DNA from 4 places in the Paenibacillus sp. FSL H8-0104 genome. Region 1 is predicted to be linked to each of the others. Evidence: riboswitches for the same ligand, from Rfam matches in the RefSeq annotation. Region 1 holds a riboswitch; each other region holds the start of a gene.

Evidence for each region. A riboswitch is a leader RNA that binds a small molecule or an ion and turns the genes downstream of it on or off. The one in region 1 is predicted to bind thiamine pyrophosphate.
Region 2: it holds a riboswitch for thiamine pyrophosphate, as region 1 does, so the genes downstream of both, tenA (thiaminase II) here and NST38_RS04645 (ABC transporter ATP-binding protein) in region 1, are expected to answer to the same signal.
Region 3: it holds a riboswitch for thiamine pyrophosphate, as region 1 does, so the genes downstream of both, NST38_RS02385 (ABC transporter substrate-binding protein) here and NST38_RS04645 (ABC transporter ATP-binding protein) in region 1, are expected to answer to the same signal.
Region 4: it holds a riboswitch for thiamine pyrophosphate, as region 1 does, so the genes downstream of both, thiC (phosphomethylpyrimidine synthase ThiC) here and NST38_RS04645 (ABC transporter ATP-binding protein) in region 1, are expected to answer to the same signal.

The regions. Positions count from the first base shown of each region.
Region 1 is NZ_JBBOTC010000001.1:1,021,042-1,028,620, reverse strand. It holds gene NST38_RS04670 (ABC transporter ATP-binding protein) at 1-1,054, opposite strand, end outside; gene NST38_RS04665 (ECF transporter S component) at 1,055-1,648, opposite strand; gene NST38_RS04660 (copper amine oxidase N-terminal domain-containing protein) at 2,154-3,107, shown strand; gene NST38_RS04655 (pectate lyase) at 3,283-3,951, opposite strand; gene NST38_RS04650 (radical SAM/SPASM domain-containing protein) at 4,299-5,174, opposite strand; TPP riboswitch at 5,392-5,494, shown strand; gene NST38_RS04645 (ABC transporter ATP-binding protein) at 5,653-6,417, shown strand; gene NST38_RS04640 (ABC transporter permease) at 6,497-7,234, shown strand; gene NST38_RS04635 (ABC transporter substrate-binding protein) at 7,402-7,579, shown strand, end outside.
Region 2 is NZ_JBBOTC010000001.1:3,648,343-3,655,921, forward strand. It holds gene NST38_RS16175 (endo-1,4-beta-xylanase) at 1-1,525, shown strand, start outside; TPP riboswitch at 1,732-1,829, shown strand; gene tenA (thiaminase II) at 1,942-2,604, shown strand; gene NST38_RS16185 (spore coat protein) at 2,816-3,112, opposite strand; gene NST38_RS16190 (hypothetical protein) at 3,124-3,324, opposite strand; gene NST38_RS16195 (zinc-dependent alcohol dehydrogenase) at 3,356-4,492, opposite strand; gene NST38_RS16200 (spore coat protein) at 4,489-4,875, opposite strand; gene NST38_RS16205 (spore gernimation protein GerQ) at 4,887-5,129, opposite strand; gene NST38_RS16210 (hypothetical protein) at 5,318-5,602, shown strand; gene NST38_RS16215 (L-dopachrome tautomerase-related protein) at 5,856-6,941, shown strand; gene NST38_RS16220 (spore germination protein) at 7,288-7,579, shown strand, end outside.
Region 3 is NZ_JBBOTC010000001.1:496,916-504,494, forward strand. It holds gene NST38_RS02365 (TatD family hydrolase) at 1-358, opposite strand, end outside; gene NST38_RS02370 (ABC transporter ATP-binding protein) at 464-1,372, opposite strand; gene NST38_RS02375 (ABC transporter permease) at 1,410-2,168, opposite strand; gene NST38_RS02380 (thiamine-binding protein) at 2,168-2,458, opposite strand; gene NST38_RS02385 (ABC transporter substrate-binding protein) at 2,683-3,723, opposite strand; TPP riboswitch at 4,031-4,143, opposite strand; gene NST38_RS02390 (NAD-dependent epimerase/dehydratase family protein) at 4,287-5,042, opposite strand; gene NST38_RS02395 (VOC family protein) at 5,060-5,446, opposite strand; gene NST38_RS02400 (hypothetical protein) at 5,621-6,130, shown strand; gene NST38_RS02405 (MFS transporter) at 6,552-7,579, opposite strand, start outside.
Region 4 is NZ_JBBOTC010000001.1:747,394-754,972, forward strand. It holds gene NST38_RS03485 (Fe-Mn family superoxide dismutase) at 105-1,385, opposite strand; gene NST38_RS03490 (alpha/beta hydrolase) at 1,535-2,560, opposite strand; gene NST38_RS03495 (IclR family transcriptional regulator) at 2,920-3,663, shown strand; TPP riboswitch at 3,813-3,926, shown strand; gene thiC (phosphomethylpyrimidine synthase ThiC) at 4,345-6,129, shown strand; gene NST38_RS03505 (hypothetical protein) at 6,492-7,268, opposite strand; gene NST38_RS03510 (aspartate/glutamate racemase family protein) at 7,498-7,579, opposite strand, start outside.

The sequences.
Region 1 (7,579 bases):
GAGATAACAACAATGAACTCTTGCCAGCTCCATTAGTTCCGACAATACCAATCCAATCCCCATGCCATACTTTGGCCTGTTCTAACTGAATGAAGGGTGTTTTCCCACGCCATCCGGTGAACTGCTGCAAGTCCAGTGCAGGCTGATAGCCGGGTGATACAGGCGATAAGGGTGAGACGTGAGATATGGGGGATATACCCGGTGTATCGGATAAGCCAGACGATTGCTGTGCTTCCAAACTTGAGATGCCGTGATCCACACACACTTGAAGCTCTCCAGAAGTACTTCCCTCTTCTTCCTTAGCTGCCTGCTCGTGCTCATCCCACACACCCGGATACCAGATTCCATAAGCCTTCAGCTTGCCCCGTTCATCTGTAAATACCTGCTGTGCTAGCCCATCCGCCACAATCTTTCCTTCAGGTGATAACACAATGATGCGGTCGACCATATCCACAATCTTGTTTATTTTGTGTTCAACGATGATGATCGTTTTGTCACTGGCGATCCGTTTGACGGTATCCCATACCTGGGAAGTCCCCTCATCATCCAGCAGTGCAGTGGGTTCATCCAAAAACAATACCTCCGGGTCCATGGCAAGCATCGAAGCAATCGCAAGACGCTGCTTCATCCCCTGAGACATGGACTGGATCAATACACGATTCTGTTCAAAGGATAACCCCACTTGTTTCAGATAATATTCAATCAGAGCAGGCATCTCTTCACGCGGAATATTTCGGTTTTCCAGAACAAATGCGATCTCTTCATCCGTAAAGGACATACAGAACTGGGTATCCGGATCTTGAAAGACCACTCCTGCTTTGGCGGGAACCTGAATATCATCACATTTCATCGGAATCTCAACCGAACGTGGTATCAGACCGCTCAAAATTTGCAATAACGTCGATTTACCGGAGCCACTTGGACCAAGCAGAAGCACTTTCTCTCCTTGACGCACAGAAAGAGACAAGCCTTGAAATACCAAGGCTTTCTCTCCCGGGAACTTGCATCTTAGATTGGTGACACTTACCGCTTGCGAATTCCCTTCCCCGTTCATCTAATCCAGCGCCTCATAATCTTGTTTGGATACCGGTCTGAGCGAACGCGTTACACCGGTTAGTTCCAATGCTTTGGCAAGATAATAAGCGAACACTCCAGCAATCAGAATACTTCCAATGAAGCGGAATCCGATAAATAGCGTATAATTCCACGCCGAGAGTGAATCAATATACCCGTATTGGTAATCCAGCAAAAGCGAAGCCGCTGCAGCTCCTATGGCTGCAAGACAGGTGACAAACAGATTGGTTTTGCGATACAAAAATGCGGCGAAGAATATCTCAGCTCCCAATCCTTGCAACAGGCCATACACCAGTGTGGACATGCCCCATTCACTACCCAAGAAAGCACTTACCGTTGAAGCCGCAACTTCGGCAAGAATAGCCACGCCTGGTTTACGAATGATAACAAAAGCAAACGTGCCCGCCATAAACCACATGCCGTAGATCATCTGCTCCGCATGAACACCAAATGGTTTCATCAAGTCATATGTAGGTCCCCATATCTTGTATATCACCCCAAACACTACTGCGATCACGATGGTTACCAGAATATCCGTTAGTTTCAATCGCTTGTTGCCTGCTGTTGTTGCCATGTTCTCTACGTCCTTCCTTTGTTCCCTGTGAGGGTTATCAAAATAAACGAAAAAGCCTCCCCGGTTCCGGGCAGGCCTCACGCACAGTGGACAATCTTCACAATGATGTATTGGATGGATGTCGAAAATACGGAATATCAACCAGCCCCCCTCCGTCATGGCAGATACACCACCACAGTTCAAAGAGGTCTGTTGTTCATCCACGTTCATTCCCACAATTCACCCTTACATATCGCAAATCCATGTTCTCTACGCTGGCATTACCCAGATCAGATGTACGGTCAGCGGCACAAGGCCACTCTCTCAGCCCAACTTCATTGAGCTCCCGGTTCACTTATTTCATTGCTTCTAATGTACATCAGATGGGTATTTGTGGCAATCCCTAGAAAAATCATCATGCTTCATTTGGGGTAATAGGGGAAATAATCTGATGGTTCACTTTCCATAATATGAAACATTTAGGTTATGTGGTCCGTCTTAAACATTAGAAGGGAGATTGATAGTGATGAAAGATTACAATTCTATTTGGCAGCTTAAAACATGGAAAATGGTCCTTGCCGCTTCGATACTCACCGCAGGCACGGCACCTGCCTTACTCTCATCCACTGTGGCGGAAGCCGCAGCAACTAAACCTAAACCGACAGCTTATATTAACAATGTTCAAGCTCAATATGATGTTGTCATACGGCAGGGTATTACGTACGTGGCATTGACGGAGCTTCAATTCCTCGGCAACTATACGTTTGGTTACAATAACAAAACAAAAGAGATCAGCATTAGCACAGGCAGCGATAAGTATGTCCTTACACCTAACAGCAAAACAATGAAGAAAAACGGTCAGAATGCGACATTATCCTCAGCGCCGATTCTGGTGAATGGTAAAGCGATGCTTCCGCTCCGTGCCATCGGTGAAGCTTTTGGTGCCAAGGTGCAGTGGAACCAGAAGGCCAAGGAAGCCTATATTTACACTACCGATGCTACGATTGTAAAAGAATATAACAGTTCCGATCTGACTGTGACGCGTGAAGCCGCACTGCATCTGCCACGCTTCTCTGAACTGGGACAAGCACGTCTGGACATTCGCAATCCTTTGGGTCCGGTGGATTCATCCATTGAATACATCTTTGAGCAAGGTAAAAAAGATCGTTTTTTCGTTGTTGAGGATAACGATCTGATCAGTTATTATATCCTTAAAAATGGAAGTGCACTGTTACAATGGCAGGCTAACATCAGCAAAAATGCCGGAACCATCGGTGACCTGTTCTTTATTAAAAACAAAGCCGTTGCTGAAGCAGGGACTCGTCCTTCCGTAACAGGTCAAACACTCGTATCATTCAAGTACTCTCGCATGCTTGAAGAAACCTCTTACGAGATCATGAACAAATTGGGCTCTATTGATACCGGTTCTGTTGTCCCCGAGAAAGGCAAAGTCATCGTTGAAGTTCCGGGAGAGAAATAGTCTGAGCATCCTCTATAAGACATTGCTCAGCAGAAATTATCACATCTGCATTACAAAGAGCGCCCTCAAAGTCATTGTGGCAATGACCTTGGGACGCTCTTTTTGGCGTTATATTTTAACTTCAAATCACAAGTGGAGCTTAACTTTTACCAACTCCAGCGATTCAATCTCCTGTTTAATATTGCGTATTGCCGGATTGACTGGTCTTACCTGAAGCAAATCCCTTGAATAGGGTTGGCACTTTGGAATAACGGGTATTCGTAATTTTCCCTTGTGATGTGCTGCTGTCTGTACGCATAATCGAATCTTTCACATTGGAAATGTTGGAGTTATCCAGCGTCATGTTAACTGCAAAGGAAGTTCCACCATTTTGGCGAACCAGTTTGCCAATATCATCTGCACGGAAATTTTTGATGTTAATTGTTCCAGCTGCATTCATCTGGAACACTTTATCATAAGCCTTATACGCTGCCCCACCGGTAATGTTAACCGTTCCGGCAGACTTCAATGTCAGTGCATCCTCGCCCACGTCCTGCCAGACCACATTCGATATATTACAGTTGCCATAACAGTGAACACCATCAGCAGCTGGTGATCCAATGTTTACGTTTTTGAGCGTGGCCCCTGCCTCCAGACGGAAGACTGGCTTCTGATTTTCTGCTTGAGATCCGTCGCCCAGTGTGGAAGGATTGGCTACAAATGTTTTACCTTGGCCGTCATAGGTCGTGCCCTTTGGAACCACAATGGTTGAATTTACAACCGTAGGCGCAGCCGCAGCCGGAACTGCACCAAATATAGAAGCAACCAAACCAGCGGACAGTAACAACGTCAACATTTTTTTCATAACTTTATTCCTCCCTTATTCTCTCGTTTTTTGGTAGTGTACAGCCTGGGCTTGTACTGGAAGATCTTCAGAGGTGCACCTCTGTCCGATCTACAACCTAATCTTACCAAATAAGGGAGGTAACTAGAATAATCATTAGATCAGATATATCATGACATCGTACAATCCCTGTCATATCGGCATTTTTTGCATGCTAGGTCTCTCAAGCAATATGCTCATATCAACCTCTGGTATGCTCATTTGTAACGTATATACCCCTCACTTAATCCCCGATAACAAAGAAAGACCACTGCATTTGTCTCCAAATGTGTGATCTTGAATGGCTTCTGGCTTGCTGATATAAGATATCAGGCTCCAAATCTCTGACGATAACCGCACTTTCTACACAACTCTTCTACAGCTTCGCGTTTGGAGAAGCCATATACCAGATTGTTCGCTCGCTCACCCTCAATAATCTCCGAGAATGACTTCTCGTGCACATTACCAAGGTTAATCACACCCTCGCCATCGAGACAGCATGGAACCACCGTTCCATCTACAAGCACAGCTGCCTGACCGCGAAGTGCATGGCAAAAGCCTTTACCGTCATCTTCAGGTGCATCCAGACTTGGCCACTGGAACTCATGGTCCTGATTCAGGTATACATTCGGGGCAATTTTGACCCCGCTGCCTGGAACTACTTTTTCCTCAATGCGGAAGTCCAGATTAAACTCACGTTCCAATACTTCAAGGGTCTCCCGATTTCGATTCATCTGAGCATTTGTGAAGTTATCCTGTGTCAGATTCCACAACCGGAATGAAATGATGACATTGTGCTTAACGGCCTCGTGTACAAAGGACAAAATATGACGCAGATACCCGTCACGATCTGTTGAACCTTCATGCCCATCGAAGCTGTGCAGGGAGAAATTCATCTGCCGCAGCGCCGGTTTGCCAAGCAATTTATGCTGAGTCTTGGGCAGCAGTGTACCATTCGTTGTAATGTTCACCTTGAGTCCCTTCTCATGTGCGGAATCGAGCAACAGATCTATTTTGGGATGCAACAAGGGTTCACCTTTGACATGTAAGTAAATATGATTGGTGTGTGGTTTAACTTGATCCAGTATATTGTTGAAGACTTCAGGGTCAATGAATCCTTTGGCACGCTGTGTCTGCGGACAGAAGCTGCATGCCAGATTGCAGATACTCGTGATCTCAATATATACTTTTTTGAACGTTTTCAACTCGGGTCCCCATTCTGCCTAGGAGGGAGAACAATCCCACCTGCATTTGTGATCCGGCCAATATGCGCCACCACTATTATATCGGGTTAGGGAGCCCAGGTAAATTGTTCAGTTGTTCGGGTATGACTCCAAGTTCATCTCAAGAATTCTATCATGCTGCCTCTTTACAGTTCATGTTCGATTGATATATGCTGAACACACAACTGCATATCTTGAACTTTTGCACTAGGGGAGCCTTGCGGCTGAGACGAATATGACTATTCGGACCCTTTGAACCTGATCTGGATCATACCAGCGGAGGGAAGTGGAGCGGCCTTTTAGTAAGCGGAATTTTTTCATGTATGTGAAGATAAATTGCGGATTTAACTTACAGACCCACTCATTTCTCCGGAAATGGGTGGGTCTTTTTTGTTCCTTTTGCAGAGTATAGGATGCCGTTGTTATTGCAGTAGTCTGACATCAAGGGGGTGAGGATCAGATGGATAACCATGTAACCATTCACAACGTAAGCTTTGCTTTTCCCGAAAAAAAGGGTTCCCCTGTGCTCTCCAATGTGTCGCTTCAGGTTCAACAAGGAGAATTTGTCTCGCTCATCGGCTCCAGCGGATCAGGTAAAAGCACGCTCTTCAAGCTGCTCGCAGGCTTGCATGAACCAACCGTTGGCACCATCGATATAGCTGATGTCCCGCAAGGACAACGGCTCGGACGAGTCGCCTATATGCCGCAGAAAGATCTGCTGTTATCCTGGCGTACCGTCATGGAGAACTGCATGCTACCTGCCGAGCTTGCACCAGGCCGACAGGATAAGGACAAACTACGAGCCGATATCATCGCAGGATTGGCAAGGTTCGGCTTGTCCGGTTATGAACATTCCTATCCGGATGAGTTATCCGGCGGCATGCGGCAGCGGGTGGCATTGCTTCGTACCTTGCTTACAGGCGGGCAGCTCATGTTGCTGGATGAACCCTTCGGTGCACTCGACGCATTAACCAAACGAGAAATGCATCGCTGGTTGCTGGAGCTGTGGGAGAGCTTTGGCCAAACCGTGATGTTCATTACACATGACATCGAAGAAGCCCTGCTGTTAAGTGACCGTATCATTCTGTTAACTCCAGGAGGGCAAGGTCAGCAGTTGCAGGAGATGACGGTTCCTTTACCACGCCCAAGGCATTCGGACATGATCTACGAACCGGCTCTCGTGCAGATGAGGCAACAACTGGAGGAACAATTGCATGCACGATAGAGCTGAGGTTAGCGTCTGGACGTGGTGTTTAAAGTGGCTCTCGAGGTCGTTTTCCCAATATGGTCTGTTCATTATGCTCATGTTCTTATTACTGGCGATCTGGGAAGTGATTGTGCGTATGGGATGGGTGCCCTCCTTCATCATTCCTGCACCCACGGCCATCGTAAGCTCACTGGTTGAGCATCGCCGTCTGCTGTTGACCATCCATCTGCCTGCTACCTTTATGGAGGTTGTTGTTGGTTTTGTCTTGTCCATAGTGACTGGAATTACGCTGGCAACAGGCATGCATATGAACCGATCGATTGAAAGGGCATTGTATCCCTTCATCGTGATCAGTCAGACCATACCGTTGATTGCCTTGTCCCCCGTATTTATCCTGTGGTTTGGTTACACGTTGTGGAGCAAAGTCGCCGTGGTATTTTTAATCGCATTCTTCCCCATTGTGGTCAGTACCTACGATGGACTCCGCCAAGGCGATCCAGAGCAGCGTGAACTGTTGCTCACCATGGGCGCCAGCAAGTGGGATATTTTTTGCAAACTCCAGGTTCCGCTGGCACTTCCCTCTTTTTTCTCGGGGCTAAAGATGTCTGTGGTGTACTGCGTGGTTGGGGCAACGATTGGCGAATGGCTCGGTGGTAGCAAAGGTCTAGGGTACTTCAGCCGTCGTATGTCCAGCAACATGAACACGGATGCGATGTTTGCCGCCATTTTGCTGTTATCCCTGCTTGGGATCGTTTTGTTTGTACTGATTACCTGGCTGGAGAAACGGTTTAGCATACGGCGTCATCGTCATGGAGGCAAAAGAAAGGTTGGATAATACTTAGACAGAAATTAGATGTAAATACAGTAGTTACAATCTTCAAAACAAAACATATCTTATGCACAATTTCAGCAACATCTTCAATCAGTTCATTGTCACATTATCGTTAACATGCTGTTGCCCATTTTCTACAAATCAAAACGATGAAATGAGGAACTTCATTTATGAATAACAAAGGTATATACTCCCTGCTTCCCATCATACTCATTAGCCTTTTGCTGATCGTTAGCGGATGCAGCACCACAGACAATAGCCAAAATACGCCAACAACAGATTCGGCAACCAATACACAGCAAACAGATCCGTCTGCAACCGAACCTGCATCAGACGCCAAAGATAAAC
Region 2 (7,579 bases), 2.6 Mb from region 1:
AATCCCTGAGAAAAGAGAGCATATGTATCAGTTGGTCAAACGACTGAAAGAGAAAGGGCTCATCGATGGTGTGGGTTTGCAATCCCACTATAACCTGGAATCCCCGCCCATCAAGGAAATTGAAAAAACGATCAGCATGTTCGCCGAACTTGGATTGGATATTCAGATCACGGAACTGGATGTGGATAGCGGAATTCCATTTGGTGAAGAGATGTCCGATGAAGTTGCAGTAAAGCAGGCGTATCGATATAAGGAACTGTTGGATTTGTACAAAAAACACAAAGACCACATTTCTTCAGTTACCTTATGGGGACTCCAAGATGAGAAGTCTTACAACAACCAGGCTATGCTGTTTGATTCAGCCCTTAAGGCCAAAAAAGCATACTGGGGACTTGTGGATGAATCCAGCTTGCCTGTGTTGACACAGAGAGCCGTCTCACTTTCGGGTAAACCGGATATCAAAAAACAGTCACAAGATCCGCTCTGGAACAAAGCGGTGTCTACTCCACTGAAGGGTGACTCTGCGGGATCAGCCAGTTTCCGCACCTTATGGGATCATAGTAACCTGTATATCCTCGTGGATGTTCAGGATGCGAAGGCAGATGTGAATGACAAAGTAGATATCTTTGTTGATCTCAATAATGGCAAGACCACTTCATATGAAGTAGATGACCGACATGTAATCATTAAGCGGTCGGGCAAAGCTGAGGGCGTGGAGAAGCGTTCATATCGTGTACGCGAGACCAAAGCCGGATATCAGGTTGAATTGTCCATTCCGTGGGGTGGTATCCAAGTCGGATCAGAATATGAAGCCGGATTGGATATCCGTGTGACTGATGGCGGTTCAAGTGGGACACAACCTTATAATCCACTGTACTGGAATGATCGAACACAATCTCAGGAACAGGATACAAGCAAATACGGCGTGATTCAGCTTGCCCCTATGCCCAAATCTGCACAAGCTGTACAAGGGATTGTTCAGATTGATGGGAAGAAAGACACATCATGGAATAAGGCTGCACCGATTGAAGTAAACCGGTTGAACCAAAGCGAAGGTGCAGAGGCAGTGGCTCGCGCAATGTGGTCAGGTGAATATCTATACCTGCTGATCGACGTCACTGATCCAAACATCATCACAGATAGCATCAACCCATGGGATCAGGATTCGGTTGAGATTTTCCTGGACGAGAATCACCAGCGCACACCGTATTTTCAATATGATGATGCCCAGTTCAGAATCAGTGCAGACAATGTAGGAACCTTTGCAGGGGGTGCCTCACCTGGACGCCTTGTAAGTGCTGTGAAGAAAACAAATAAAGGATATCTCGTAGAAGCCCGAATCCAGTTACATTCACTGACGCCCAAAACAGGAAATGTTCTCGGTTTCGAGCTTCAAATTAACGACAACCAGGGCGGAGGTAAGCAGAGCGTAGCCAAGTGGAATGATACGACCAATGAGAGCTGGAGAAACACTTCCCAGTACGGAATACTCACTTTTGTCGGAAAGAACAAACTCGGACATTAAACCATCGGCAGTAGTTGCAAGAATAGAAAACATCATAACAGTGGCTAAAACTCAACCATTGTTGTGATGGTTTTCATCGTTTACATACGTCACCAAAGGTGATGAGGGGCGATACAATCTGCCTTGACTATATTTAACAGCCCTTGATATACTAAATGGATGTTATTTTTTCTTTTATGGGAATAAGAAAGTAATCAACTACATACAACCGTTTGCGAGGGAGCCTTAACCGGCTGAGAGGGTGTTAAACCGACCTTACCTGACTTGGATAATGCCAACGTAGGGATGCAACGATGAAACACTGTACTTGGGTAGCTCATGCGAACCCCCTTGTTTTAGTGTATTTGTCTGCGAAACATCCTATGGATGTTTCGTTTTTTTGTTTTTAATACGTACATTATGAATTGGAGGAACACATGTTGACTATTTCAGAGAGACTATATCAGGCAGCACAGCCCGTGTGGAAGGAATGTCTCGAGCATCCCTTTGTTAAAGGAATCGGAGATGGTTCCTTACCGGTTGAACAATTTCGTTATTATTTGCTGCAAGACTACTTGTACCTGTTCGATTATGCCCGTGTATTTGCACTAGGTATCGTCAAGTCGCACGACCCCAAATTGATGCAGTTTTTTAGTAAAAACGTAGATAACATCCTGAATGGTGAAATGAAAATTCATCGTTCTTATATGGAGCGATTAGGAATTACAGAGGATCATGTGTTCCAGGTAAAACCTGCACTGAAAAATGCAGCCTATACTAACTATATGCTCTCTATTTCCCATGCGGGTGGCATAGCAGAAGTACTTGTATCCATTCTGGCCTGCTCATGGAGCTATGCGGAGATTGGTCAAGTCCTTGCTCAAAAGCCAGGTGCAGCTGATCATCCTTTTTATGGAGAGTGGATCACAGGATATGCTTCCTCTGAATACAACAGCAACAATCAATCCCTAGTGACGTTAACGGATAAGCTATTAGAAGGCTGTAGCGAGGGAACGTACCAACGGATGGAAGATATTTTCGTGATGTGCAGTCGCTTTGAGCTTGATTTTTGGGAGATGTCATGGAGGTTGGAGCCTTGAGTTCACTAATAGTTAATTCAATTAGCGAGCAGCGTCCATAAACAGTCTCAGGATGAAAAATAAGTAGATTTAAGTAAAGGAACGCTTGTATATGCGTGTTTCGTGACGATGCCAAAAAAAGGGCGGAGTGTATCCGCCTTTTTTATTGTTGAAATTCTTGACACAGGAACATTTTGTTCACTGAAGTCTCTAGCTAAAATCAAAAAGGGTGTCAGGACGGAATGTTCATAGCAGTCTGAATATTTTTCAGATCGAGCTGAATTTGCTCTGCAATATGGTAAGGGTGGTATAAGCCATGCTGCACCATGTAATTTGATATCTTTTCATGAGAGTCTATGGCTTCATCGAGCTGTTTCATCAAAATTTGTTTGATTTCGGGGGTGGCACATTCGGTCACAGCCATGGCGTAGTTTCTGACACCGCTCTTGGCGTTCATCAAAAAATCCATTGCGATCACGTCATCGGTCAGCGTATTAAGACCAGTCATGTGTTCTAATATTGGGTTCATTTTTTTATCTCCTATACAGTCGCTTTAGACAGCACTCCACCGAGCTCCTGAAGCTGCTGTTGTGATAATGTCGCATCTTGTTGCAAAATTTGCTTGAGCTCCGGGTCGGTTACCAGAGCTTGCATGGTCTTGGATTTTGTCATGCAAACCGTCTTGAACGCAGCTATTTCATGCACCTCGAGCATCTCATGCAAAGCGTATGTGGAATCCATTCAGATTGTCCTCCCATGTATCAATTCATATTTAAGGCTTTAAGATGACTTTAATGCAATCGTCCGTTTTTGTATCGAACACTTCATAGCCCCGCTTGGCCTCGCTGAGCGGAATGACGTGCGTAACAATGTCCCCAGGGTCCACTTTGCCAGACGTAACCAACTCGTACATGTATGGCATGTAGTGAATGACCGGAGCTTGTCCGGAACGGATATTCACGTTTCGCTGCATGATGTCACCGAGCGGGAATCCGTTATAACGTCCGCCGTATACACCAGTGACTTGAATGGTGCCACCTTTGCGGACAGCCTGAGATGCAATGATAAATGCACTCATGGTGCCGCCTTGCAGTTTCATACCGCTGGCTAGAAATTCAAGATCGCTCATCTTGCCGTCCATTCCTACCGCATCAATCACGACATCGGCGCCGCCTTTGGTCATTTCCTTGAGAGTGTTCCCAATATTCTTATCCTGTTCGAAGTTTACGATTTCCACATTGTTTGTTCGCTTTGCATGCTTTAAGCGGTAATCGACATAGTCGACGGCTATGACCCGCTTAGCTCCTTTCAGCCAGCAGAACTTCTGGGCCAGGAGTCCGACCGGACCGCAGCCGAGCACGATGACTGTATCACCATTCTTAACGCCGGCGTTATCTACGCTCCAGAATGCCGTCGTCATGGCATCGGCGATCAAGCTTAGCTTTTCGTCCGGTTGTTCGCAGTTTTCAGGGATCTTAAAGTGGGTAAAATTGGCAAATGGGACCCGTAAATATTCGGCTTGCCCGCCGGGATATCCGCCGGTCGTTCCGGAGTAGCCGAAATATGCGCCCATATCCCCGTGTTCGTTTGAATTGTCACATTGGCTTTCCAGCTGATTTTTGCAAAAAAAGCATTCTCCGCATGCGATGTTAAACGGAATGATCACACGGTCACCTTTTTTTACCTTGGTCACGCCAGGACCTACTTCTTCTACGATCCCCATCGGCTCATGCCCGATGACATAGTTTTCCTGAAGGTTAGGGATCATCCCGTGAATAAGATGAAGGTCAGAACCGCAAATGGCGGTACTGGTGATCTTTACGATCATATCGTCCGGTTTCACAATCTTCGCATCCGGCACCTCTTTGACCACGACATTTTTAACCCCTTGATACGTTACCGCCTTCATGCTTTATGTCCTCCAATATGTTCATCTGGGGTCCGATCAAACATCCCTTTACGTGACGTATCACCCGGGAACAGATTCATCTGCCCGATCATCACCGTATTTTTCGCCGAAAGCTGATCGAGTTGGTACTGTTCGTTCAACTCATAAGGATGAAACCATTTTTTGCGCATCATGAGCTCCGAGATTTCTTGGTGCATTGCAATCCCCTGCTTAAGATGAGTATGCAGCAGGGCTCTTACATCCGGTGAAGCCGTTTCCGTCAGGGCGATGGACAAATTACGTACACCCTCCTTGGCACGAAGAAGGAAGTCCATGGCAAAAGTCATATCTGCCATTTCCGGCATATTCAATGAATTAATCGGATCTAAATAATCGGTATTCATCTGAGTTCCCCTTAATGTGTTATAGGTGTCGGATTATTTGGAACGGGTGCTTGGAAAGGAGCTCTTGCGTAGATTGCTTGCAGCTCAGCGATCTGTTGTATGGATTGAGTTACGTCTTTCTGCATTAAGGCTTTTAGCTCTTGGTCAAAGACCAGGCCTTGCATAAGTTTCGACTTAGCGATGCAGAGCGTTTTGAAGTTTAACGCTTCATGCAGTTCCATCGATTCGTGCGGCGCTAGCGTTGGATTAGCCATTCAGAAATGATCCCCTCCTTTTTCATCAAGATTAGATTTTCCAATGCATCGGATCTTATACTAATATGGATCACCGGAGAGGTAAGATCCGAATATTCCCATACAGTCGCAGGGATATAAACAAAATCTCAATCCCATACTTATTTCTGTTTAAATGAATGATCTTACTCATGGAAGGAGGAGTCACGGTGCCCAATAAAAACAAAATTGATCTAGCAACCGAAAACGCAAGAAAACCAGCAGAAGATGCACTTAACTCGAGTGGTAGTAATACGCTGGAGCAGCATGCATCTAACGCGGTTTCTGAGGTGCAGACGGCTTTAAATCAGGCAATAAGCTCGTTAAGTGAATCTAATGTGGCAACAAATTCACAAGCGTTGGAGATTGCCAGGCAGCAATTGACCCGAGCAGAGGAATTTTTAGATCAAGCGATAACTTCAGCCAATGCATTAGGTTTACCGGACCAACAATAAAACCTTTTTGGTACTGATAAGCTTGGCAAAGTTTTGCGTTGACGATCGGAGGAAGCATTTTTCCTAGAGCACATATAGTTAACGTCAACATGCTTCGGCTTACGCCGAAGTTTTTTTGTATTTTTAAATGTATCGGACAATTTCAAAATCGAGGTAAAAAAAGAATGATTAAGGGCCAGGCATTAGAAAAAGTCTTGAACATAATTATAGGTAATATCTATTCAACTATGTTGAGGAGGACATCATACAGCCTATGTTACCTATGGAAGAATATTTTGGTAAGTTAGAACTCGTTCATTCCTTTTACGGGGCTATGCCTACAGGCGTTAGTGTATCCGAGACCGGGCGTACCTTTATTTGCTTTCCAAAATGGGGAGATGACGTTAGATTTACGGTAGCGGAAATTGTTGATGGTCAGATGCAACCTTATCCTAATGAAGAAACGAATTTGATCAACCCATTGAATATCGTTATGTCCTTCATCAGTGTCCAAAGTGTTGTTGCAGATGGAAGGGGAACCCTGTGGGTACTTGACACGGCTGCACCAAACTTTTCAGAGCCTATTAAAGGCGGCGCAAAATTAGTCGCGGTAGATTTAGAAACAAATACAATTAGAAAAGTATATACATTTGCAGATGATGTAGTCTTGCCGACAACGTATCTAAATGATGTCCGATTTGACTTTCGTGTAGGAAAAGCAGGTTTCGCATATATAACGGATTCTTCTTCCAATGGTCCAGGCGCTATTATCGTCGTAAATTTAGAAAACGGAAATGCGTATAGACGGTTGCATGGAGCAAGCTCGACCTCACCCGATCCATATTTTGTGCCAAAAGTGGAAGGTAAAATTTTGATGAATCGAAACGCGGATGGTTCGACATCTCCGTTTCGATTGGCCTCTGATGGTATAGCCATTTCCCCTGATGGAAAAATGTTATTCTATTGTCCATTAACCAGTCGCCAGCTATACTCGATCTCAACAGAATCGTTAAGAGACAGAACGATACCGGATTTTAAGTTAAGTGATCTTGTGCAGTATTGGGGAGAGAAGGGCGCATCTGATGGGATGATCACGGACGCTAAAGGAAACGTTTATGCTGGAGATTATGAAAACGATAGTATTCGAAAGATATTGCCGAATGGAATCATGGAAACCATCGCCCATGATCCCCGAATTTTATGGCCAGATACGTTTTCTATTGGTCCGGATCAATACTTATATGTGATTGTGAACCAATTACATAGGCAGGCGAGATTTCATTATGGAAGAGACCTGCGACAAAAACCGTACATTTTACTACGTTTGAAAATTGATGAATTACCTGCTCCTACCTTTTGATATACATCCCACTTTTCAAAGCAGATTTTAATAGCAGATTATTCAGTTCATTTTGCGGGACCGTAGGCCCTTTATCTAAGGGCAATATAGTAATTCTAATGAACTTAAGATAGGGACAGGTATCAGTTGATGCCTGTCTTTTTGTTTTTTGTCGCCCAAGAGGAAAGCCGGAGACAGATACAAAGGGTAGGGTACCATAATACACTCATTCGATTAAGATTAATCTGGTAGCATGTTGTTCCCGATATTGCTGTTAAACTACAAATTGCCGGTCGTATGATTTTTCGATTACAGGACAAGATATTAACCTTATCACCATTTTATTACTTTGATAAAGGAGACGACCATGGTTGAAAAACACGAGCCTCAAATGAAAAATCATCAAAAGTCTACATGGCTTGATGATTTAAAACAGATATTAAACCATATGGAAGATGCCGAAATCATTGAGCACAAAATAGGTACGAGTGCTTCAGTCCATCTTTTATTTATAAAAACGTTAATAGATCAAGAGCGTTTAAACGAGGCGATTATTCAGCCACTTCATCAATCAGGCGGAAATTCGCTTTCTTCATGCATAATCAATTCTGATGTTTCAGAAGTTATATCGATCGAAGATGCTGGGCAAAAAATAATGC
Region 3 (7,579 bases), 520 kb from region 1:
GATCGAATCGCTGCCCTGCCTGCTCAGCTTCCAAACGGTTGTAATAGGGAAGGCCGACTTCTCCGATGGCTGTGGCTTGTCCCATGTGCTTCTCGATCCATTGGAAGAATAGGTCCATTTCTGCAATGGACAGCAGTTCCTGTTCCGGATGGAAACCGAAGGCCGGATAGATATTACGTGGATGTTGTTTGGCAAGCTCTAGATTGGCCTGAGCAGAAGCGAGATTCATTGACACGGCAATGACTGCCTCGACTTGCTGAGACGGGAAAGATAGCAGCATCTCGCGTTGTTCGTCAGGGGTATACTGATCGAAGTGAATATGAGCATCAATTAATGGTGCAAAAGCTTGAGAATGCACGAGGGAATTCCTCCTTGTGTTCAGTTATATTCTAACTATGTTACGCAGAATTTCTTATGGCGGATCACCCATTAAAGGAAATAAATAACTTAAAAACCCGCACTATCAAGATAGGCGGGCTTTCTGCTGTTCTTCTCGCATCCACTGTGCAATCTGCCGTTTACGCTCCAGGAAAGCGGATTCCTCCGTAATTTCTTCTCGTCTTGGGCGATCAAAAGGAACATGTACCTCGTGCAACACCGTTGCAGGTCGGTTGGATAATACATAGACCCGATCTGCAAGTAGCAATGCTTCTTCGATATTGTGGGTGATGAACAGCACCGAGCGGCGGTTCTGTTCCCAGATATCGAGCAGCCAGCGTTGCATGTCGCTACGTGTCAGTGCATCCAGTGCGCTGAAAGGTTCGTCCAGCAGCATGAGTTCCTGCGGACTGAGCAGGGCACGCAGAAATGCAGCACGCTGCTGCATTCCGCCCGACAGCATATGAGGATAGGCCTGCTCGAACCCGGCAAGACCCACGCTGCTTAACCACTTTCGAGCCTCTGCAAGTGCTTCGGCCCGAGGTGGAGCACTTGAAGCTACTTCACCAGCAAGCAGTACATTATCTTCAATGGTACGCCACGGGAAAAGGGCGGGCTGTTGCGGCATATAACTAATCTTGCCACGCTGTCCCGTTACATTCTGACCGTTCATAAGCACTTGGCCTTCCTGTGGCTTCAGCAGACCGCCGATGATATGGAACAGGGTGCTCTTGCCACAGCCAGAAGGTCCAACGATAGCAACAAACTCGCCTTGCTCCACAGTCAGGGACAGGCCGTTCAGAACCGGTAGCTTGCTACGCCGTTCACGGAATGATGCATGAACATTAACAACGTCCAGTGCAGGTGGAACCGGAGCAGGAGTCGTGTTGGCAGGTCGATCAGGCGTAGCCGAGTTAAACTTTTCACCGTGCGTTGGCTCCATTACACTTGCTCCTCGTCCAGGCTGGACTTGTTCATCCTGTTGCAGATTCATATGGTCATCACTTCCTAATATACAGATTACTTCTTTACTACCGCTTTTGTGGCCGCCAGCGCACGAGCAGCTTCTCCAGCAGGGCAATGAACAGGAAGAGCAGCAAGCTGAGCGCGACAATAATCATGATCGCCACGAATAGGCGGTCCGTACGATAAGCCGACTTTTGCAACATCATATAATAACCAATACCCTTGTCTGCACCAATCCATTCGGCGATGATGGCGCCCATCACGCTATAGGTAGCGGCGATTTTGACACCGGAGAACACGGATGGCAGCGCATGGGGGAGCTCCAGCTTCCAGAAGATCTGATGACGTTTCGCACCAGCCATGCGCATATAGTTCATCATCGCCGCGTCAGTACGGGTCAAGCCATCCATGGCCGCCACTGCAACGGGGAAGAAGCAGACCAGAATGATCGTAATCAGCTTGGGCAGTAGCCCGAATCCGAACCAGATTAACAGGAGCGGCGCGAGCGCGATGGTCGGAATATTTTGACTAAGAATAAGTAAAGGATACAGGGCTGACTTGAGAAAAGGGACTAAATGTAGCACCATCGCAATCAGTAATCCAACCGCTGTTCCAGCGGCGAATCCAATCAGCGTTAACTGAATGGTTGCGGAAGCGTGCATGCCAAGCCGTTCGGCCTGGGTTGCCGCTTCGCGGGCGATGTCGGACGGTGCAGGCAGCATCCATTTCTCAATATGGAAGAGGGAGACGGCTCCCTGCCATATCGCTATAAAGAGAATAACCGCCACAATGGGCGGCCATACACTTTTGAAATAGGCAGGCATTAGCGATACTTCTCCGTCAGGGTATCCATGCTGAAGCCGGTAGGGCTATGGGCGATTTTGATCTGGGAGATGATGCTTGGGCTGCCAGCCTCCACGAGTACCTCGTGCATTTTACGGACAACTTCCAGCAGTTCCTCTAGTTCCCCCTCCATCGTGGTGTCGAGCGCGTTCACCTGATATTTCAGGCCGGATTGCTGAATAACTTCAATGGCGCGATCAACGTAAGGATAAGAGTTCTCGCCATTTGGCGTTTTCGGGATAACCTGAATACTAAGTAGTGTGCTTGCCATGAGAGATCACGGCTCCTTTCGTGATATATAAAATGAACTAATGACTGTTACACTTGCCACTTCGACGACAGAATAACCTTCCAATCGCTGTTATCCCCAGATTTTTTTGATTCCCTTTCTCTAAAGGGAAAATCCGGTGATAAAGGCGACCGCTTCGCTTTTTCACGTTATTTCTGTCCTCTCCGTCCTCGTGTAAAATTTAAGTTCGTTTTATATGAGAAATTTTATTGGGGTAAAAACTCGTTTGTATATGCTTTGCTCACATCGATCTGTTCATCAAGCAGTTTTTTGCTAAACATCCAGTCGGTGTAGTTCTGCCACACTTCCTGTTTTTGCTCACCCCAGCGCGGGGCGTCATCCGTGTATTTCGGACTGAGCCATTTCTGGCTTGCCAGTACGAGGTCTTTGTCCAGATCCGGTACGGCCTTGATCAGAATGTTTGCTGCGTCTTCGGGATGATCAATTGCGTATTGATACCCTTCGGAGGTGGCTTTCAGGAATGCTTTCACCAACTCAGGGTCGTTTTGGATCGTCTGCTCGTTTGTTACGAGGACAGGCGTGTAGTAATCCAATGCATCTGAATAATCCTTCACATATAACATGTCGATGGGCTCCCCGCGCAGTTCGGCTTCAATACCCGTCCAGGCGTAGAAAATCCATGCAAAATCAATGTCCCGTTTTACTGCGGTGAAAAAGTCGGCGTCACCCATATTAATGTTTTTGACTTTGGATACATCGGCTCCGTCGCCTTCCATAATGGATTGCATCACGGCTTCTTCGACTGGGGAACCCCAACCGCCATAGGTTTTACCTTCAAAATCTTTCGGTGACTTGATATTCCGATCCGCCGGAGCAGCGAACCCGGATGTATTATGCTGAATAACTGCTGCGATGGAGACGAGTGGAACACCCTGTGTGCGGGCTTGAGTTACACTCTCCTGATAACTTACGCCAAAAGGTACTTCATTGGAGGCAACCATTGTATCTGCGCCACCGGCACCTGGTTGTACAATCTCCACGTTCAAGCCTTCGGCTTTATAAAAACCTTGATCTACAGCTGCATACAGGCCTGTATGATTCGTATTTGGTGTCCAGTCGAGCACCACTTTAATATCTTTCAGGGCGGCAGTGTCACCTTCGTTGCTGCTTTCCGCATTAGTGTTGTTGTTCTGTTCTGCCGGGGCAGCTTCTTTACCGCCACATGCGGCTACAGTCACCATAAGCACGCACAAGAGCAACAATCCCATCGTTTTACGCCATTTCATCTGTGGTTCTCTCCTTCGGTATGTCCGGCCGATTGGCACGGGGTACTCCTTGGCTTCATATCCAATCATCTTGCATAAATCGACAGATTTATACCAGTTGAGATCCGGATGACGTTATTTTTGAATAAGTAAAACGTCCATCGATGTCATTCAAGGAAGCCAGACTGCGCTTAGCGGCAGTTTTTCTTGCAATATCAGGAAGGTGATGCTTCCAAACTTATACTTTCTGATAGTAACAAAAAAAGCGCCCCGTATTCCGGGACGCGTGCAGGCGTTAGAGAGGTGGCGTTCAGCCATAGGGCTGTGCCATTTCGATATACTCCGATTCCTACGCTGGCATGATCCAGATCAGGTCTAAGGGTTAGTATCTTGGTGGGATACACTCTCAGCCGGCCAATTCCGACTCCCCTGGGAAACTATGAAGTTACGGGCATTACTAGGTGTAATTATAGGCCAGAGGGTAGGACCTGTCCAGTCATGAACTGGATAGGGACACGTATAAGTTATAAACAGGCCGTTATACATATGTATAACAGCCTGTTTGGATGTGTTATTTTCAATAATTATCGTGGGGAATCATATAAGGCAATCTGACTGAGTGCAAAAGCATCGGATTTTGGGTCATAACCTACCTGTTTCTGAGTGGTTTCCAGATTTAATCGTTTAAACCGATTATTCGAGATCCCATGCAGTATGGTGAAGGGTTCCAGATCGGTAGTTGTAATTGCTTTGAACATCAAATCACACAAGTCAGCCGGACTAATATACGCGCTCATATCCCTTGCCTCCAGCACGGGTCCGTCCGGTTGAAAATCATCATATGCACCTATACGTATTGCTACACTTTGTAAACCTTCGGTATACGCAAAATAGGAAGCGAGCGATTCTCCAAAACATTTGCTAACCCCGTACAAATTCCGTGGGCGTGTCGGCATGTCCGGATAGACCTGAGCATCAATGGGATACCCCTCGATCGTCTGTGCACTGCTTGCCAGAATGACTCTTCGTACACTTTGGTCCTTGGCTGCACGGAATACATTAAATGTGCCTTTGATATTGATGTCCAACAACGATTCATAAAATCCGGCATGCGGGGAAGGATCTCCCGCCAGATGTACAACCACATCCATGCCTTCGCAAGCATGCTGACAGGCTTCGGGGTCTGTCACATCCAGTGTCATGATCTCATGGCCTGTCCCTTGATACGTATGCAGTCTGTCGATATTCAAATCCGTTAGTCGCAGGTGAAATGTCTCTGACAAGTGTTGGGACAAGTCACGTCCAATTTTTCCGGCTGCGCCGGTAATTAAAATGTTCATGAAATCAGCTCCATTTCTTAGCGCTGGAAGAACTCAATCCATTCCTTTTCAGGTCCATAGATGAAGAAATAGCGGTAACCGTTAGGCAGTGTAATAATCTCTCCATCGATAAATTCGGCTTCGGTGGATTGAATGCGTTTGTACTCAGAATCAAGATCATCCACGTGGATCGCAAAATGGTGCACCGTACCTTCGGAAGGCAGCTTGTCGCTGTATCCTTGAATTAGCTCAATCTCAGTCTCGTTACTTCCATTGAAGCCGAGAAAGGCGAGCTGAATGACGCCGTTAGTATGGGTTACCCGGTCTTTCAATTCAAGACCAACAATCTCCGTATAGAAACGCAACGTGGTCTCCAGATCACGCACGGCAATGCCGACGTGGTCAATGCGTTTTTGAAAACTCACAATCAAAAACCTCCTTATGTAGTGAATGTTTCTACCATTTTAAGGGATATCATAGGGCTGTACTACATGGTTGTCAAATATAGTTTTAATTTGGAAAAATCAGATTTGTTCACAAAATGTTCACTTATGTGAAGGGTTTCCTCATCTCTATAATTACGAAGGTAAACAGAGAGGATGAGAGAATTGCCAACCAGCAAGAAGGAACAAATTATTTTCGGATTAATGATGTGTATAGGAATGGTCTTGGTCATGATGTTCTTCAATCTATGGCACAGTGGGTTACTCGGCAAGATGTCCCCGCTTGAAATACTGCTTCAATTCATATTATGTTTTGTCATTGCGTTTCTGGTGGAGTCTTTCATTGTTGGTCCTGTGGCGAGAAAGATTGCATTCTCCTTGCCCTTCGACAAGTCCAATAAGATTTTAGGTGTGCTCGTCATTTCATTTTTCATGGTGATTGGCATGGTTCTGATCATGTCTATGTATGGAATGATCTCGGCATATCTCGCTGATCAATTAAGTGGGTCATCCGTAATCCGTACGTATCTCCATACAATCGCTCGTAACTTCAGCCTGGCGCTTCCATATCAGTTGATTGTTCTGGGACCACTCGTCCGATATGTATTCGGTAAATTCATCAAGGATAACGGGCCTGTATTGCCTGTTGTTAATAAAAGTGTGTGATTTGGTTGACCATAAGTATTTCCTGGGCAATCTTGTGCAAATGAATAGATATTATTCTCACCTTTAATGAAAGGTGATGAGAGAGGCAAAGATAGGGCACTGCCGCCATATTACAGCGCTAACGAATCGAGGACACCTTATTAGGCAAGTTCCTAAGGGAATGAAAACCTAACGAATCTCAGCAGTGTTATTATGCAAAAAACCTCCAACGAGGCATTTAATTGATACTAATTATCTATAATAACGTCTCTAGGATTCGTTAGATTTCAAACATGCGGAAATGGAGGGGGATAGCGTGTGCTAGGTTCGTTAGAACAGAGTAACGCTACAAAAAAATGTCCACCGTCAGGTCATGGCGGTGGACATTTCAATTTCTTTAATAGGTATTTCTAATCCTCAGGACTGGATCAACACAGAACTGTTAAGTCGCAGAATTGGCTATATGTTTGTTCTGCCATTGAAACGTGATTACGCTAATGACAAGCAGGCCAACTGCAAAAATCGCAAGCATCCATGCAGACTGATTAACCGCCAGATGATCAAGACTCCATCCCGTAGTCAAAGGCAGAATGGCACCGCCAACCCCACCTGAGGCAATCAAAATGCTGGGTGTGGATTCTTCTGTTCCGGGCAGCAGTTTACTGGCGAAGACAAGGGCAATGGAGAATATCCCTGACATCGCAAGTCCAAGCAGTAAGATGATGAGAAATGCAGACCAGATTTGGTTTGTAAATGGAAATATCATTAACAAGAGAACAGATGCAAGACAACTGTACAGGACATATACGCGGTATTGGAATTTCTCTGCGATATAACCGGCGAAGAGCCGTCCCACGGACATGGCAATCCAGAAACAGGTGACACTAAGGGCTGCTCCGGCTTCCTTCATGTTCATTTTCTCAATCAGGATCGCCGGCATGAAGTTCGCAAGACTCATCTCTGTGCCAACATAGAGGAAGAAGAACAGGACGAATAATACCAGAAGAGTCCTGTTACGGCCACGATAGGTTGGACTGGATGTACTTGCAGATGCGGGATGCATCTCACCCGATGTCCCAGCAGAGTGCGTATTTACGGAAGCATGATTTGAACTCTGTCGCTCCAGAAACTTATCGAGTTCACCGAATGATCCTTTCGCCCAGAAAACAAAGGTCAGCGCTGCGCAGATCGCAACAACGAGAAAGGAGAGACGCCAGTATCCGGCAGCAATCAGACCGCTGGCAATGAGCGGCATGACCATCGCCCCAATCCCGAATAACACTTCCAGTCGACTCATAGCAACGGCTGTATTGTCTTTGATTGCAGCGATGATAATGGTGCCAATAACAGCTTCAACCATTCCGAATCCAAAGCCGGCAGCGGGTGCAATGACGAACATCCAGCCCCATGGTGGCAGCAGCATGTAGGATAATTCTGCAATACAGAGCAACGCTGTGGCGATTAACAGGC
Region 4 (7,579 bases), 270 kb from region 1:
TCTTCTTACAGGAGGCTTGCTTTTTTGTATACACCAAAAGAGATATCGTTCAGTCATTCGGCTGGAGATATCTCTTTTTTTCTCTAATCCATCTAACCCCAAGCTTAATAAGGCGGCCACAACAACTTGCGTGCCGTTTCGTAACGTTCGGCCACAGCGGGCCAGTAGACAACGTTCCACCAATCCTCGATATACTTTTTGCGTTCATTCTGATGTTTCAGATAGTAGGCATGTTCCCACACATCCAGTGGCAGGAGTGGTACGATATCGGACTGGGACAGGTTCTGGTGTTTTTCCGCCTGCAAAATCTCCAAACGATGTGCTCTCGGGCTCCAGACAAGCATCGCCCAGCCACTGCCTTCCACCTTGTTCGCGGCTTCTGTGAATTGATTCTTAAACGCTTCATAACTCCCGAAATCTCGCTTGATCTGCTCTGCGAGCATACCGGAAGGTTTGCCGCCGCCAGCAGGGTTCATAATTGTCCAGAAGATCGTATGCAGGTAGTGGCCTGCCCCGTTGAAGGCAAGTTCACGTTCCCAATGTTTGATGAGTTCAAAGTTATTCTTTTTTCGCGATTCCGCCAGCTTCTTCTCTGCTACATTCAGTCCGTCCACATAAGATTGATGGTGTTTGTCATGATGGATACGCATCGTCAGCTCATCAATATGTGGCTCCAGCGCATTGTACGCATAGGGGAGAGGCGGCAGTGTGTGTCCTCCAATGGGAACCGGCTTTTCTTTTACAGGAGGTGCTGTAGAGCTGGGTGTGGCTTGTGTTGTTCCGGTAGAAGACGGTTGAACGGTTGCGGATTGGATCTGAGCTGGAGCGGCAGGTGCATTTACATTTCCCTCTGGAGAAGTTGGAGCTTCTGAAGCTTGGCGATGGATGCTTCCTGACTCTGACGTATGCAGCGCATTTTCCAGAAAAAGTGATGGCTCCGAATCCGTCTCACGCAAGATGCCCGGTTGGCCAAGCGTATCCAATACACCCAGAAAATACTCCGACTCGCGGATAAAATGCAGAATGAGTACTTTGGCAAGCGGAACAGCTTGCACAGCAGCACTTTGCTCCAGAAGAACATACAGCTGTTTGATGAACTCTCTCGATTGCTGCCGAGCTGCCAACACAAGTTGATCGATACAACGAACCATGTAGGGAGCAGGTGGATGGGTTGCGGGCAATAGTTGTTTTAAAAGCTGATTGGCTACTCGCTCACTGTTTGCAAAGGTAACCTCCCATTCCTCCAATAGCTTGACGTATGGGGGCTCCAGATCAGGAACCAGGGCACGAATCACGAGTGTATGTTCTTTCTCCTGCTCTTTCCAAAAACGAATTTCCTCCAATGTTCGCAGAGGCAGCAGGTGACCATATCCATACCAGTTCATCTATGTTGAACCTCCTTCAGATGAAATTCATTGCATGCAGACCGTCTGTTCATGCGTCCCAAGAGTATATTCCGCGAGCTTGTTGTCCTATGAGTGCAAAAAAAAGAGCCCCTGAGGGCTCTGGAAAAAATTCAATGATTGAAATTTGGTTATTCTCCATTATTCGTGTTTTGCACATCGTCACTGCTTGTTTTCGTTACATGACTCAGGAAAGTTGAGACACGGCGCAGATATTCCTTTGGATGCTCCCGGAAGATCAACTCATGATGCGCATCCTGGACAATCCATACATCCGAGTACGGATTGGTCTGGTTGGCGGCGAGTTGCTCCGCAATTGGATAAGGCGCCTTCTCGTCCTCTGTACCATGGATGAAGAAAATCGGGAACGGATAATCTTCCTTTTTCACTTCCTGGTATGGAATCTGTTGTAATCCGGTACCATTCAGAACAGGGAACAACAGTTTCATGATCTCCAGTGTAGGCTGACGTGGCAGATCGATCTGGTTGTGAATGTTGTGGTACAGCGTATCTGGCTCCAGCAGGAACGCACTGTCCAGAATCATTGCATCCACTTCCTTCGTAATCAGTCCGGTTTGTAACGCTGTACCGGCACCCATCGAGAAACCCCAGACAACCAGTTCCTGCGCACCACGTTGCTTGGCGAACTGGATCGCACCGAGCAATTGCTGTGACTCAGCTTTGCCACCTGTGGCTACAGCTTTGTTCACCTGTGAGGCGAAGCCATAATCGAACATGACCACGTTGAACCCAAGTTGATGGGCATAGTGTGCCAGGTCATACATGGGTACCCATGTTTCTTCACGATTGGCACCATAGCCGTGACTGAAAATAATCGTTTTGCTTGCAGCATTGTCAGCAGGTATATACCATCCCTGCATCGTCCGGCTGCCATCTGCTGCCGGGAACGTGATGTCTTCGTACTTCATGTTCTTGGCTTGCATCGGATTGGAGAAGACTGGCGCTACCGTTGGATTGGATAATACCCATGCGATATAACCATGCAGTGCAATAAAACAAAACAGTAGAAAAAATACAACGGAGAGCAGCAACGCTACGATAATATGTTTGAACCGAATCAGCCTCGGTGATAGGGAAGAGGGCAGATCGGACACTTTTGTTTGCAGCGGGGCTTCGCTCTGGGATGATTGATACATGAATGCCCCTCCTTTGAAGTTCAGTTGAAGATAACAACGACATGAAAAGAGAATTGCGTCGATTTCAGAGCCTGCTTCAGAGCGATATCTTAATGTAATATATCTTTATCGTATGTTCCAATATAGTCAAAGTCAATTGATTGAGGGCATTTGTTACGCAATTGTTATATAGTTCTTAAGATATATGGGTAACATTACCTTAGTGTGTAAATTACAGGGGATTAAGTCTTATAAAAAGGGAAAATTTACACGTTGGCCTATTTTGATTTTGGCTCTTTTTGGTTTACAGATGAGACCGTTTCTCATATAATTTATGTAACCAAGTTTCATGTGATGAAACATGAGGAGGGCATTATGCCATGGAAGATCGCAAGTTAACCGTCCGGGCTGTGGAACGGGCGCTGGATATATTATTATGTTTTACCACACGCAGTGATCTGGGACTCACCGAAATTGCCAGCCAGATCGGCCTGCACAAAAGTACAGTCCACCGTTTGATGGCTACGCTGGAGGATCGAGGGTTCGTGATCCGCGATGCAGCAACAGAGAAGTACCGACTTGGCATCCGAATCTGGGAGCTGTCAGCTCATATGTCCCGCAGTGATGATCCCGCTATTCTGCTGTTGCCTGCGATGGAGCGACTGAGAGATCGATTGGGGGAGACCGTGAGTCTGTACCTGCGTGATGGGAGTGAACGGATTCGTATTCAGGCGGTGCAAAGTGATCAGGCGATCCGCCGAGTTGCTCCCGTTGGTGTTAGACTCCCGCTGTCTGTGGGGGCTTCCAGCAAAGTCCTGATGGCGTTTGCCACGGACGAGGATCGTGAAGAACTGATGAACGGGCCGGAATGGCCGGTGTTTATTGATCCCGCGGTGTATTTGGCGCAGATGGGAGATATCCGGGATAACGGATATGCGACGAGTTATGAGGAACGTGAGCCGGGAGCTGCCGCGGTATCGGTACCGATTATGGATCGCAGAGGCAATATTGCAGCCGCACTCTCGGTCTCAGGGCCTGTCAGCCGACTCTCACAGGAGACATTGCATGAATACGCACCTGTGTTGAAGGATGCTGCTACGCAAATGGGGCTCATGTTATCCTGATGTTGAGGTAAGTTTTTTCTCCAATAGAGTTTGATCATTTGGAATATAAAGGTTGTTTTTATGTTCCGGTTGCGCTACTCTGTAATGGACGGCCCAACGGGGCCAGCTTCATTGAATATGAACAGCGGCTTATGTAAGCCGCAACTTATTAACGTTACTGGGGGAGTCCGAATTGTCCGGACTGAGACGGAATCGCATGAGATTCCGGACCCTTTGCACCTGATCTGGATCATACCAGCGTAGGGAAGTAATCGGCGATATGACCACAACCACCACATGATGTGACCCTTGTAGGGCTCCGTTAAGGAGCTGCATAAAGGTGCATTATTGGTGATGGACATAAAAGTCGGTTCCTTCGGGGACCGGCTTTTTTATATACAGGGAACGGGCGATATAGCGCATACTCCATCGACTTCTTTTTCAATACCTGCGAAAGTGGGCTTGGATGAGGAGGGAAGTCACCATAGATCCATGATCTGTGCTGCCTTCCGGTCTGTTGTGAACTGTACATAAATTATGTCTCCCCTGGTCTGGTGTAGGATCGCTCTTTCTTCTCTGCATTGCGCATGATTTGGGACAGGTACGTAAGTGAGCTAATGACTATTCCAACCAAACAAGCGACGAACACTGAGGAGGAGACAAGCGAACATGAGTACAGGAAATCAAATGGGACAACAAGCGATGGAACGGGAACATAACGATCAGCAGGTGGAAAAGGAAACAAGCGCGGCCGGACGGGTTCAGCCTTTTCCGGGCAGCCGCAAAGTCTACATTCAGGGCTCACGGCCGGACATTGCTGTACCGGAACGTGAGATAGCCCTTCATGACACGAATACTCCCCAAGGGGTGGAGCATAACGAACCGCTGCGTGTCTATGATACGAGCGGCCCCATGACCGATCCCGCATTTCATGCGGATATCCGCGCAGGTTTGCCAGCCCTGCGCACCCGCTGGATCACAGAGCGTGGCGATGTTGAAGCTTATCAGGGTCGTACGGTTAAACCGGAGGATAACGGACTGAAGCCCGGAGGGAAGAGAGCTGGCGCTGAAGAGTACCCCGGATTACGAGGCAAACCGCTGCGGGCACAGCCAGGACGTTGTGTGACTCAGATGCATTACGCGAGGCAGGGAGTCATTACGGCAGAGATGGAATTCGCCGCCATTCGTGAAGGCGTGGAACCGGAATTTGTAAGGCAGGAGCTGGCGAGTGGACGGGCCATCCTGCCGTCCAACATCAATCACCCGGAGAGTGAGCCGATGTTGATTGGTCGTCATTTTCATGTGAAGATCAATGCCAATATAGGCAACTCTTCTGTATCTTCCTCCATCGAGGAAGAGGTGGAGAAGATGACTTGGGCGGTACGCTGGGGATCGGATACCGTGATGGATCTATCCACAGGCAAAAACATCCATACCACCCGGGAATGGATCATCCGTAATTCACCTGTGCCGATTGGTACGGTGCCGCTGTATCAGGCGCTGGAGAAGGTGAATGGCGAAGCGGAAGCGCTGACCTGGGAGTTGTACCGTGACACACTCATTGAGCAGGCAGAGCAGGGCGTGGACTACTTTACGATTCATGCAGGTGTACTGCTGCGTTATATCCCCATGACCGCCAAGCGAATGACAGGCATTGTGTCTCGGGGCGGTTCCATTATGGCAGCATGGTGTCTGGCGCATCATCAGGAGAATTTTTTGTATACCCATTTTGAAGAAATCTGTGAGATTATGAAAAGGTATGATGTAGCGTTTTCGCTGGGAGATGGACTTCGTCCAGGCAGTATCTACGATGCCAATGACGAGGCTCAGATGGCGGAACTGGCTACGCTCGGGGAACTGACGCAGATTGCGTGGAAGCACGATGTGCAGGTGATGATCGAAGGTCCTGGGCATGTGCCGATGCATAAGATCAAGGAGAATGTGGACTTGCAGATGGAGATCTGTAAAGAGGCACCGTTCTATACGTTGGGGCCGCTGACGACCGACATTGCCCCGGGTTACGATCACATCACATCCGCCATTGGTGCGGCCATGATTGGCTGGTTCGGCACGTCGATGCTCTGTTATGTTACGCCAAAAGAACATTTGGGCCTTCCCAATAAGGATGATGTGCGGGAAGGGGTTATAGCCTACAAGATCGCAGCTCATGCCGCCGATCTGGCGAAGGGACATCCACGTGCCCAGCGCCGCGATGACGCATTGTCCAAGGCACGCTTCGAGTTCCGTTGGCGGGACCAGTTCAACCTGTCGCTGGACCCGGAACGTGCGCTGTCCTACCATGATGAGACGCTGCCAGCAGAAGGGGCCAAAGAAGCTCATTTCTGCTCCATGTGCGGACCAAAGTTCTGTAGCATGCGCATCACGCAGGACATTCGTGCTTACGCTGCTGAACAGAAATTGCCCGAAGACGAGGCCGTAGCCGCAGGGATGCAGGCGAAGGCTGAGGAGTACCGGATGCGCTCCTAAGGGAGCCAAGTGATGAAGGTTTTTTTGAAGCTTTAAATTATAAATATTGATTAATGTTTGGACAAGGCCAAACCCGCTTCACCGTAACTCTTGGATTCAATCCAACTTACGCCAAATCTGAAATAGGATGCCTGCGATGACAAACAGCACGCCATCAGAAAGTTTAAGATTACTAGCATGTAGAAGTGCGGAAGAACCCATACCGACTAGGAACAAGATAAGAATATATAAAAATCGCATTAATTTATTCACCTCTCTTTTTGAGTGAAATGTGTAAAAGAGAACGATTTTTATATCGTTCTCTTTTGTGAATTTAAATTTACTCTACCTATATTACATAAACATATTTAACAAAGACTTTATTAATAATTAAAATTTTTAAGTGTACCTCTGGAATCATTATCAGCAGAGCCTGAGAAGCTAACCTCTAGAGCTCCAAAACTCAATCCTACACTGCCCGTACCTTTAATGTGGTAGTAATTGGATTGTATTTGAGATAGACCACTTTGATTTCCTTGCTTTTTATGTTCTATTGTAAAGACGGCAGAGGCAACCTGTTCTGTTATAATAATGCCCCCTTTGAGATCAGCATTGAATCCAACACCATTCTCACCAGTATATGAGAAATTACGTCCACTTCCTAAAGTTGTAAACGTAGAGTTTCCGCTATACTTGACTTTATCTTCATAATACCCAGAACCTGGAACTGTTCTCCAAATTTCTTTATCAAAAGAAGCGCCATAAGCATCAGATAAGCGCCAAAAAGGCATTGATTTCCACTTTCCTGTTAATGCAACCATAAACCGCTCACGATTATTAACATTATCAGTTCGAACTATGGTTATATAATAGTCAAATTGATCATCCTTGATATTTCCGAGTGGTCCAACCTCTCCGTTGAATTCAGGTGCTGAGGCTTTTTCATGAGCCACTACTTCAATTGATCCATCTTCTTTCGAAAGACTTTTCTTAAACTCAGGGCTCCAGGATTCTATTACTTCATAAGGAATACCCTGCTTTAATAAAGTTATATCCAATTTCACAGTTTTATTCTCTGCAGAAGCGAAAGCACTGGTAGGAATAAGTAATAGGCATAGACAGCAAACCAACAGTAACTTCGATAAACGCAATAATTTCAATGTAAAACCTCACCCTCTGAGTAATTTGTTAAATTATAACAATCTAAATTTATCATATAACCCTAGGTTTGTACACCTAAATTATGTATATTTAATTATTATTTTAGAAAATTAGGATTAATATGTATTTATGTAAATAATAAATTAAACATAATTAAATTTATGCTACTAACTCTTAACAAGATCACAGGAGCACATCCAATTTGTATCAATTAATTGTTTGATGCATCTACTCTCGAGCTAGTCCCAAATTCTTCTCCAAATACGCCGCAAGCAATGCCAGCGGGCTATGGATTGGAATACCGCGATCT